Regions from separate parts of the Staphylococcus sp. IVB6181 genome, predicted to be linked through region 2. Evidence: riboswitches for the same ligand, from Rfam matches in the RefSeq annotation. Region 2 holds a riboswitch; the other holds the start of a gene.
What was found. Region 2 has a riboswitch for S-adenosylmethionine ahead of MUA90_RS01545 (methionine ABC transporter ATP-binding protein). Riboswitches for the same ligand answer to the same signal wherever they lie in the genome.

Region 1 (6,090 bases), 1.3 Mb from region 2:
ATCCTACGTACGAACAAGTCAAAAGCGGAACTACCGGTCATTTAGAAACTGTTAAAATAGAATACGACGTCGCACTGATGTCTTATCATAAATTATTAGAAATCTTCTTTTCCGTGATTGATCCGACAGACGCTGAAGGACAATATCAAGATCGCGGTTCGCAATACCGTACAGCTATATTCTATACCAATGAAGACCAGCGTGAAACCGCAAATCAATATATTGAATCATTAAAATCAACAATTGATAAAGATAAAGCGGTCGCAACAAAAGTCCTGCTGGTAATGCCGTTTTATGAAGCAGAAGCATATCACCAAGACTTTTATAAAAAGAACCCAGAACGTTATGCAGAAGAAGCTGCACAGCGTGAAGCAATTAAACGTCAAAGAGAACAATAACAGATTGTATGTATCATAAAAACAATGCGCAAGCTATGCATCCTTAGGATGTGCTCGCGCATTGTTTTTTTATTTATTCAGCTTGCAAAGACAAGTTACTTATCAAGAATATCCGCTTCTTTTTCCTTCACTGGAAAACGGCACTGTTCCATCATATCCGTCCAGTTTTGAAAGAGCTGCTGACCATAAGGAATCCAATGTGCAGGAAGCGGTTCTAATGAATCTCCTCTGAAATAGTTTTTAGGTTTTGCGGCAGAAGCTGCATTCTTCTCACTATCTCGTATAAACTCATTTAACAACGTATTGCTTTCATATTCAAAATGGCCGCCGATATACAAATCCGATTGGTCTTTATTTGAAATGAAATCAACACCCGTATACGGACTGTAAGTAATAACATCTAAGTCCGCTTCTTCCATCAATTCAGCAGGATCCATATAAGAACTCCTAGATTGCGGAATAATATACTCTGGAATTTCAAACAACGCAGGATGCGCCTGTAAGATTTGATAACGATAAATCCCAGTCAGTTTTTCATTAAACATCCGTTTATGAATGCCGTAACGGTAGTTCAACGCAAACTGTGCGCCCCAGCATATAAATAAACGCTGTTTGACATGGGTATTCGACCAATCGTAAATCTCTTTGAGTTCCTCTATATAATCTACAGCAGAAAAATCAAGATGTTCTACAGGTGCACCTGTCATTATAAAACCATCATAATAATTATCTTTAATCTCATCAAATTCCTTATAATACTGCTCAGCATGTCGATTCGAAGAAGATTTAGGTTGATGAGTAACCGGATAGATAAAGTCGACATTAATGTCGTGACACGTCTGCCCAAGCAATCTTAACAACTGTCTTTCAGCATCTTGTTTCATAGGCATAAGGTTAACAATCAATAAATTCAAACCATTAGTTATCCGTTTATCTTCAAAATCGATGTGTTCCTGCTTTAATACAGGCAGAATAGGAATTCCATCAGTAAAGAGCATCTTAAATCGCGTCTAATCCTTTTTCTAAGTCATTGATGATGTCATCAATATGTTCAAGTCCAATAGATACACGGATAGTTTCAGGTGTAATACCTGCTTTTAATTGATCCTCTTCATTTAATTGCGCATGTGTTGTTGAAGCTGGGTGAATGACTAATGATTTCGCATCCCCAACGTTCGCAAGTAAAGAGAATAATTCTAATGATTCGATAAATTTAATACCTGCTTCATAGCCGCCTTTAACGCCGAATGTAAAGATTGAGCTTGCGCCTTTTGGAAGGTATTTTTGTTTTAAGTCGTAATATTCGCTTGAAGGCAAGCCTGCATATTTAACCCATTCTACTTTTTCGTGGCCTTCTAAGAATTTCGCTACTTTTTCTGCGTTTTCAACATGACGTTCTACTCTTAATGATAATGTTTCTAAACCTTGCAATAATAAGAAAGCATTAAACGGAGATAACGCTGCACCTGTATCGCGAAGTAAAGTTGTTCTGATTTTGAAAGCTAATGCAGCTGGGCCGAAAGCTTCAGTGAATACTAAATCATGGTAAGAAGGATCAGGCTCAGTTAAACCAGGGAATTTGTCATTTTGTGTCCAGTCGAAGTTACCGCCGTCTACAACGACACCGCCCATAGAAGTACCATGACCGCCGATAAATTTAGTTGCAGAATGCACCACAATGTTTGCACCGTATTTAATCGGATTGATTAAGTATGGAGAAGCGAATGTGTTATCTACGATTAATGGAATACCTGCTTCATGTGCAATATCAGCTAATTTTTCAATGTCTTCAACGTTACCTTCAGGGTTCCCTACAGTTTCAATGTATAACGCTTTTGTATTATCTTTGATTGCGTTTTTCACTTCATCAAAGTTTTTGCTGTCAACGATAGAAACATCGATACCGAATTTAGGTAAAGTATGTGCAAATAATGTATGTGTACCGCCGTATAAAGTAGAGCTTGCTACGATGTGGTCGCCAGCATCTGCTACAGTTTGAATTGCATAAGTAATCGCAGCCATACCTGATGCTACCGCAATCCCTGCAACCCCGCCTTCAAGTTCAGCAACACGTGTTTCAAATACTGCTACAGTAGGGTTAGTTAAACGAGAATAGATATTACCAAGTTCTTTTAAACCAAATAAGTTAGCTGCGTGTTGTGTATCGTCAAATGTAAATGAAGTCGTTTGATAAATCGGTACCGCTCTCGAATGCGAAGATTGATCTACCTCTTGTCCTGCGTGTAATTGCAACGTTTCGAATTTAAAATCATTTGTCATGTTCATTTCCTCCTTGAATATATAAAAAATGAGCCTACCTGAAAAAGATAGACTCGCTGGGCTTATCTTTCAGGTCTTCACCTGCTGGAATTAGCACCTAACTTAAATAGGTTGCCTGGTATCGTTGGGCCAGTCCCTCCACCATTCTGGATAAGTTTTATTAATTTATTCAGTAGTATAGAACTAATACAGCGTAATGTCAATAGACTATTCTTATTTTTCTGAATTTTGGCTTTAGAAATAATATTTCGTCAACAAAATTTACATGCATGTAAAAAAGCTGAGACAACGAATACGCTGCCTCAGCCTTGAATACAGTTATACAATTAATGTTTGGAGCGAATTACCCATAAAACTTTGTACATTCCTTGCCATAACGAACTATGACGCGAATATACTAAAAAGCGCGGTTCCCAATTCGGTTTGAATTTCTCTTTATATCTTCTTAAACCGCTGAAACGATACAATGTATTAAAGTTATCAAATACTTTTCCTGCTAAACGTTCATTCCAATACGAGTATTCATTTTGACCCACATTAGATAAAGTCGCCATACCCATATTAAAAGCTTGATACCCCTGTTCCTTGCTCCACAGTAGCATATGCAGATATAACGCATCCATCAGCGGTAAATCTACTTCCGGCAGCCAGCGGATCAAATCGACAGAAATAGCTTCATCATTATGAATCGGCATTAAGCTGCAAAAAGCAATAATTCGACCGTCCGCCTCTCTTAAAATACCGACGGGTGCCTTCTCTAAATAATCATGTGTAAAACGCCCGACTGAAAAATGCATTTCATTTTTGCCGTCCAGCCACGCATCACTGACTTGTTCTAACGCTTTCAGCAAATCTTGATTAAACGGCGGTTCGATAATTTCAAAACTGATGTTTTGTTCTTCGACTTTATTTAACGTAGCACGAAAACCTCTGCGTTTTTTGCCTGAAGTTGTAAACGTGCTTAAATCGATGACCGCTTCTTCCCCAAGCTTAAAGAACTGGTTCCCGAAATCATGATACAGCGGCATATAACGGTCTGTAGCTTGATAGAAAATAATTTCATACCCAACGTATCGGGCGTAATGATACAACGCTTCTAACAAGGCGTTAAAGCGGTTTTTATTACCAATCGGATCACCTAGCACAACTAAGCAATTGGCTTTCAGACGATACATAATAAAAGCCTCTTCTGATTCATCCATAAACACTTGTTTATCTCCGCTATGCAGCAAATGACTTAAATAGTTGCCGCCGTATTGTTCGATAATCGCTTCGCATTGTGCAATATCATTATCAGGTTTCACTTTTTTATATGCTTGTTCAAACAGCCATACGATAAATGTCACAATAACAATCACTGCTAAAATCGTCAGCCATAAATAATAGCGCAGCATCGAGTTGTCGACCTCAATGCGGTACGCATCGACTGCTTCTAATACAAAAGCAATGACAAAATGATTCAACGTTAACATCACAACCGAAATAATCAGCATTGACATCAAGTGGCGCAAACGAATCGGACGTTTGAGCACTTGTGCTTTTAAGAACGCATAAACCAATAAACCAAAGACAATGATCAGCCATGTAATTAATAAAAACGACGTATTGGTATAAACCGTAATCATAAAAATTAAAATAACAGAAATCATCGCAAATAAAATCGCACGTCGGCTTTGTTTGAAAATACCGCGTACATTCAGCATTAAAATCAAACATGCACTAGTATGAATCGTTACCACAATATAATAAAACATGTGATTCGGGTCATAGAGTCCGTCATAAATGATACTGACATTGTTTAATAAGAACATCATACTTGTAAACATAACGAGTACTGCTAAAGACAATGACGGAATCTTTTGCGTGATCATCTTTTGATAAGAAAACAAGAACGATGTCACTTCTTTTGCAGGGGTATAATATTTCGATTGTTCAAGGTAGCGTTTGGCTGAAGTCCCGAATTCAAACATTGATAAAATCAACGCAATGACAACCGGTACAATATAATAAGCGAAACGATACAGCATCAAGGCTAAAACAATCTTTTCTTCCGGCAGATTCAAATGTTTCAAACCGACTAATATCACGACATCAAATGCACCAAAGCCCCCAGGAATGAAACTGATCAAACCCGCAATTGCTGCAATAATAAAGATGCCGACAAATGAAGTGAATTCCACATTCAAATCAACGATACGCAATGCAAAATACAAAACCATACTCGCAGCAAGCCATTCAATACTTGAAACAATCGTCAAATAGACACCTGTAAAACGATGTGATTGCTGTACTGGCTTTTTAATCGTCACAAATACAAACACAGGCAAGAAGCACGCCACAACATATAACAAGACATGTACCACCGGATAGTCATCCAGCAAATGCTTGGCATTAAAGACATGTGTCACAACTAAAATAGATAATAAACTTAAGCCTGTCAGCATCGACAGCAGCACTAATGAAATATAGTGCAGCAAAGTCTTAGTGTCTTTTGTGTATTGTTTATATACCGATACACGCACACCCGCACCGATAAATCCTCCGAACCCGATAATCGAATTCAAAGCATTGATAATATAGCTGACACGCATGACTTTCATCATCGGCATTTTCAGTTTTAATGTACGTACCATTACCACATCATAAAAACTCAACAGTAAAATGGATAGTCCGCCAACCACAAGCAAGCTTGTCAGTTCCACGCGGTTTAATTTTTCAAAGAGCATAAACAATTTCTTAAAGTTAATAGTTGAGAGTTCTCGATATAACGTCATCACAACTATGATAAAAAGCACTGCCGCAAACACTGCTTTAGCACCTGTGATTAATCTGCTTTTCATTCTTTTCGACATATTTCCACTCGATTCTATTTATTCTGATAGCACAATCAGTCATGAAATCTTTTATAATATATGTAAATATTACCACATATCCTTGTGCATGTGACAAAAAATTAAGGCATCACACCTAACAAAAGTGTCATGCCTTAACCTTGTACTTATTTGATTTCATTGTTCGGATTATCTGCCCATTCTTCGTCTGCCACTTCATACGGACCGGAATCTTGACCGTAGTAGCGGTTGTATCTGCGTTTGTACATTCCGAATAAATGCATAACCAATACTTTGATAACTGCATAACCCGGAATGGCTAAGATAACCCCTACAATACCTAAAAGATTACCTGCACATAACAACACGAAGATAATGGTTAATGGGTGGATTTTCAATGTTTTACCCATAACGTTCGGAGAGATAAAGTGTCCTTCGATAAATTGCACTGCTGTCCATACGACAATCAGTTTGATCAGCATAATCGGCGATGTAATCAATGCCATAATAATAGCAGGAGAAATCGCAATCGTAGGTCCTAAATACGGTACGACACTCGTTACAGCTGCAATACATGCTAA
Region 2 (6,090 bases):
TAGTCTTCAGTGACGGTAAATCTCTAGTTATCCCTAAAGGTCAAAATGGTGAGGATGGTCAATCTATTACAGTAAGATCAACAGCACCAGATGCGGATGGTAATACAGTTGTGACATTCTCTGATGGCTCAACAATCACTATCCCTAAAGGCGTTAAAGGAGACAAAGGAGATACAGGTGCAGCCGGCACAAATGGTGTGGATGGAAAATCAGTCACTATTACTGGTACAACGCAAACACCAGACGGTAACACAGAAGTAACGTTCAGCGATGGCACAAAAGTAGTCGTTCCTAAAGGAAACAAAGGTGATAAAGGTGAAGACGGTACGTCTGTCACAATCACAAACTCTGAAGTACAACCAGATGGCTCAACTAAAGTGACGTTCAGTGATGGCAGAGAAATCACTATCCCTAAAGGTGAAAAAGGCGATAAAGGTGACGCAGGTGAAAACGGAACTTCAGTAACAGTATCAAGTACAGAAGTTCAACCTGACGGTTCAACAAAAGTAGTCTTCAGCGATGGCAAATCTCTTGTTATTCCAAAAGGTGAAAAAGGTGATGATGGCCAATCAATCACAGTAAGATCAACAGCACCAGACGCTGATGGCAATACAGTTGTAACATTCTCAGATGGTTCACATGCTGTGATTCCTAAAGGAGATAGAGGTGCAGATGGTACTTCAGTAACTATTACAGGAACTGAAACATTACCTAGCGGTGATATCAAAGTTACATTCAGTGATGGTCATGAAATTATCGTTCCAAAAGGTGCGAAAGGCGATGCTGGTCAATCTGTTACAGTCGTAAGACATTCTAAAACTCCTGAAGGCAACACAGTTGTTGATTTCAGTGACGGCAGCAGCATTACTATTCCAAAAGGCGACAAAGGCGATAAAGGTGAAGACGGTACATCTGTAACAGTCAAAGATTCACATCCTGATGCGGATGGCAACACAGTTGTAGAATTCAGCGATGGCAATACTATCACAGTCTTAAAAGGCAAAGATGGCAAAGACGGTAAAGATGGCAAATCAATTACTGTAGTCGGACAAAAAGTTGATCCAAACGGAAACACAATCGTTGTCTTCAGTGACGGTCGTGAAATCACAATTCCAAAAGGCAAAGATGGTGCATCAGTATCTGTAAAAGATTACCACTTTGACCATGATGGCAATACAATTGTTGAGTTCAGCGACGGTAATACAATTACAGTCTTAAGAGGTAACGACGGTCTTGACGGTCGTGATGGCCGCGACGGCAGAGATGGACGTGATGGCAGAAACGCAGTACCGACTCCACCTGCATATATCGTTAATAACTACATTGATGCATATAACACAAATGTAATCATCTTCAGTGATGGTCAACGTGTTGAAATTCCATGCAATGCTTATGGATATCCTGTTGCAATTGTAGGATATAACCATGATGCAATTGGTAATGTGGTATTACAATGTGCAGATAATACAAGAATTATCGTACCTTGTACAAAACCAGTCACACCAAAAGTGTCAATTCCAATGATTCCATTGGTACCAGCACAACCAAGTGTTCCTGTACAACCACAAGTACCTGTAACACCACAAGTACCAGTAACACCGCAAGTACCTGTAACACCACAAATACCGGTGGCACCGCAAGTACCAGTGGCACCGCAAGTATCAGTGGCACCGCAAGTACCGGTGACACCGACAACAAACAGAAATAAAAATGTACCAACAGGTACTGTTGAAACTACTCCAGTACAACCAAAATCTGTTGGACATACACATTACGTGAATGTGGGTCAAAAAGATACGAATAAATTTGCTGGTAAACACCTTGAACATAAAGTGGTTTATCACAATGTAGAACAACCTAAAGCAGCACCAGTACAACAACCAGAAAAATCAGCGCAATCATTACCTGATACAGGTTCTGACGAAACAGCACCATTATTATATGGTTCATTGCTTGCTGGTTTAGGTGCAGCATCAGTACTTGGATCAAAACGTCGTAAAGATGAAGAATAATACTATGATTTGAGTATAAAAGGAATCAGGCTTCGGCCTGGTTCTTTTTTAATAGTGAATGAAAACGCTTTCTTATTTTAGGATTTTTGAATTGAATAAATTTAAGTAACTTTCTGAAAAATAATGTTGACTTTTTCACTCAGTGTTTGTAAGATATGGAATATAAATGAATTGAATATAACTCTTATCCAGAGAGGCGGAGGGACAGGCCCTGTGAAGCCTCGGCAACAGAATTAATGATGATCATTAATAACTGTGCCAATTCCTGCAGTGAGATACTGTGAAGATGAGACGAGCCGATATATTATATCCCGAGGACTTGTTTCATTAGTCCTCGGGATTTTCTTCTTTTGGAATTATCACAAATTAAGAAAAATTCATTCATTTCAAATTATTAGAGGGGGATTTACCTATGATTGAGTTCAAGGATGTCAATAAAACATTCCGTAAACGCTCAACAAAAATTCAAGCTTTAAAAGATGTCAGTTTCACTGTAGAACGACAAGAAATTTTTGGGGTTATCGGGTACAGTGGTGCAGGTAAAAGTACTTTAATCCGACTAGTGAATAAGCTTGAAGATGCAACATCAGGAGACATTATTGTAGATGGTCATAACATTAATCAATATAACAAAAAAGAATTGCGCAAAGTTAAAAAGAATATAGGAATGATTTTCCAGCATTTCAACTTGCTTAATTCTAAAACAGTATTCAATAACGTAGCAATGCCGCTCATCCTTGAAGGCAAGAAGAAGCAATACATACAAGCAAAAGTCGAAGAAATGCTTGATTTCGTAGGGTTAGCTGATAAAGGGTCACAGTATCCTAATGAGCTTTCAGGCGGTCAAAAGCAAAGAGTTGCGATTGCACGTTGCATTAGTGACGGATCCTAAAATCTTGTTATGTGATGAAGCAACAAGTGCGTTAGACCCTGCAACAACGGATTCGATTCTGCATTTGTTAAAACGCGTCAATCAAACATTTGATGTCACAATTTTGTTAATTACACACGAAATGAGTGTGATTCAACAGATTTGCGATAAAGTTGCGGTAATGGAACAAGGCAGTGTTATAGAACTCGGCAGTGTCTTAGATGTTTTCAGCCATCCTAAGACAAAGACAGCTAAGAGCTTCGTCTCAACCGTTATCAGTACAGATATCAGCGATAAAATGATTCATCAATTACCAACTGATGATAATAATTATTTAGATGTCAAAGTGTACTTAGAAGGTTCGCAGCTTGGTCTCTCAGTGATTCAGACATTAATTAAAGATTTCAAGCTGGATGTGAATGTTATCTATGCATCGATGTCAGACATTCAAGATACTTCAGTGGGTTATCTGACATTACGAATTAAAGGTTCAGATGAAGAAAAGCAACGTGCCTTTGATTACTTGAAGCAAAATAATATTGAATTTGAGGAGGTAAAATAACATGCTCGGTTCAACTTTAGATTCTTCTCAATTACTTGAAGCTTTATATCAAACACTGCTAATGGTTTCTATTTCGTTAGTTATCGGTGCATTAATCGGTATTCCATTAGGTGTGTTACTAGTTGTCACAAAGAAAGACGGCATTTGGGAAAATAAAGTAATTTATCATGTTCTTAATCCGGTGATTAACGTACTGCGTTCTGTACCTTTCATCATCTTATTGATTGCGATTGTACCATTCACGAAATTAGTTGTAGGTACATCAATCGGAACAGCAGCTGCAATAGTACCGCTTACTGTTTATGTAGCGCCCTATATTGCAAGACTCGTTGAGAACTCATTGCTTGAAGTGAGTTCAGGTGTGATTGAAGCAGCGAATGCGATGGGAGCATCTCCTATTCAAATTATCCGCTACTTCTTATTACCAGAGGCATTAGGATCATTAATTTTAGCATTAACCACAGCAATTATCGGTTTAATCGGAGCTACTGCGATGGCAGGTGCTGTCGGAGGCGGCGGTATTGGTGACTTAGCTTTAGCTTATGGTTACCAGCGTTTCGATACAATCGTCATTGTGATTACAGTCATTATCTTAGTTATTATGGTTCAGCTGATTCAATCTCTAGGGAATGTATTAGCTAAGAAAATCAGAAGAAATTAATTTAAAAAGGGGCAATTCGTTCAATGAAGAAATTATTAGTACTAGCAATCGCATTTGTCGTTATTCTTGCGGCATGCGGGAAGAAAGATGATAACAAAACAGTTACAGTCGGTGTAGCATCTAACGAAACAAAAGTTTGGGATAAAGTCGCAGAATTAGCGGAAAAAGATGGTATTACAGTAAAAGTAAAACAATTCTCAGATTATAACGTACCGAACAAAGCGCTGAACGATGGGGATATCGATATGAACGCATTCCAACACTTTGCATTCTTAGATCAATATGAAAAAGCTAACAAAGGTACAAAGATTACGCCAATCCGTACAACAGTATTCGCACCATTAGGTATTTACTCTAAAAAAATCAAAGATATTAAAGAACTGAAAGACGGAGCTAAAGTGATTATTCCTAACGACGTATCTAACCAAGCACGTGCGTTAAAACTTTTAGAAAAAGCTGGCTATATCAAACTTTCTAAAGACTTCGGCTTAAAAGGCGGAATCAAAGATATCGTTGAAAATAAGAAAAAATTAGATATTAAAGCAGTAGATGCGCAACAAACAGCACGTGCATTAGACGATGTGGATATTTCAGTTATCAACAATGGTGTAGCAACTAAAGCTGGTTTAGATGCGAAAAAAGATCCAATCTACTTAGAAAGTGATGACGCGAAAGCTTCACAACCATACATCAACATTATCGCTGTTAACTCTAAAGACAAAGATAATAAAACATTGAAAAAAGTTGCGGAACTTTACCACTCTAAAGAAGCACGCAAAGCATTAAAAAAAGAAACAAAAGACGGTGAAATCATCGTTGACTTAAAACAAGATGAAATCAAAAAAATCAGTGATGATTTGAAAAAATAAATTAATCTAGTTTTCTTGAAAGCATACTTAATTTAGGTATGCTTTTTTTTTATCTGGTATCTTATTGATAAAGATATTTTAAAATCTAAAGATTAAAGTAATTAAGGGACAGTAAATGAAAAGGGATATGCAGTATAAACTAAGCCATAGCTAGTTTTAAAGGTCGTAATCTTTATTGAGTGCGACCTTTTTTTAATGTTATAGGGAAATCCCTGATTTTGTATTTAATTTTAATTAATTTTTGAAAAGTATTCAATTCTGAACAACTTTGTTATATGATAGTTAGGTTAATTCTCACAAGAGAACCCCTTTAACACACACTTCGCAAACGACCCTTTTTGTTTGCATTTCACTTTTAACTACACTTTTTATTCACTTTTATATCCATTTTTATGATTTATCTTGCGTTATTTTATCAACTTAATAGGAGCAGCAACTATGGACTGTACATACAATATTTTTACTTCAACTTTTTGTAATTTCGAATTAATGCATAACAGCCAGTACATTACAGTATATTTTGTGATAAGCGGCAGAGCAAAAATGATCATGGATGAAAGGAAAGCTGAGTATTCGGCAGGAGATATCTTTATCACTACGCCGGAAATGAGAGTCTCGCATATCCAAAGTATTAAAGGCAGTATTATTTGTCTGTCTATTAATAAAATCCACTTTAATAAATACTATTTAAGAATCTCGGGGAAAATCAAGAAAACACATGAAATCAAATGCGGCATGAAGAAAGCTATGCTGAACTATATTCGTTATGTGTATGAGGAAGATCTGCTGATGGCAGATATTAATGTCATTAAACTGATTAATTATATGCATATATATTATAGTGAATTTGATAGTTATATATTTAACTTCACGAGAAATGAAATAATAGTTAAAGCGATTACACATATTAATAATAACTATAAAGCACCTTTGGCATTGGGGGATGTTGCACAATGTTTATTTGTGAACAGCAGCTTTCTTTCGAGAAAGTTTAAAGCTGAAATGCGCATGGGTTTTAGTGAATATGTCAGACGCATCAAACTTTATCGTTTCGCAGAAGACTTGCTGGTCAGCGGTAATGAAAAAGAACTGTGGAAAACGTATCATTTTGCTAG

Region 1: linked by a shared signal. The riboswitch ahead of MUA90_RS08065 (O-acetylhomoserine aminocarboxypropyltransferase/cysteine synthase family protein) and the one ahead of MUA90_RS01545 (methionine ABC transporter ATP-binding protein) in region 2 are both predicted to bind S-adenosylmethionine.

What each region holds. Positions count from the first base shown of each region.
Region 1 covers NZ_CP095096.1:1,643,506-1,649,595, forward strand. Annotated here, with positions in the region: gene msrA (peptide-methionine (S)-S-oxide reductase MsrA) at 1-398, shown strand, start outside; gene MUA90_RS08060 (homoserine O-succinyltransferase) at 494-1,396, opposite strand; gene MUA90_RS08065 (O-acetylhomoserine aminocarboxypropyltransferase/cysteine synthase family protein) at 1,398-2,678, opposite strand; SAM riboswitch class I at 2,738-2,835, opposite strand; gene mprF (bifunctional lysylphosphatidylglycerol flippase/synthetase MprF) at 3,005-5,530, opposite strand; gene MUA90_RS08075 (AI-2E family transporter) at 5,677-6,090, opposite strand, start outside.
Region 2 covers NZ_CP095096.1:347,191-353,280, forward strand. Annotated here, with positions in the region: gene MUA90_RS01540 (LPXTG cell wall anchor domain-containing protein) at 1-2,012, shown strand, start outside; SAM riboswitch class I at 2,194-2,305, shown strand; partial or broken gene MUA90_RS01545 (methionine ABC transporter ATP-binding protein) at 2,425-3,445, shown strand; gene MUA90_RS01550 (methionine ABC transporter permease) at 3,447-4,106, shown strand; gene gmpC (dipeptide ABC transporter glycylmethionine-binding lipoprotein) at 4,130-4,975, shown strand; gene MUA90_RS01560 (helix-turn-helix domain-containing protein) at 5,525-6,090, shown strand, end outside.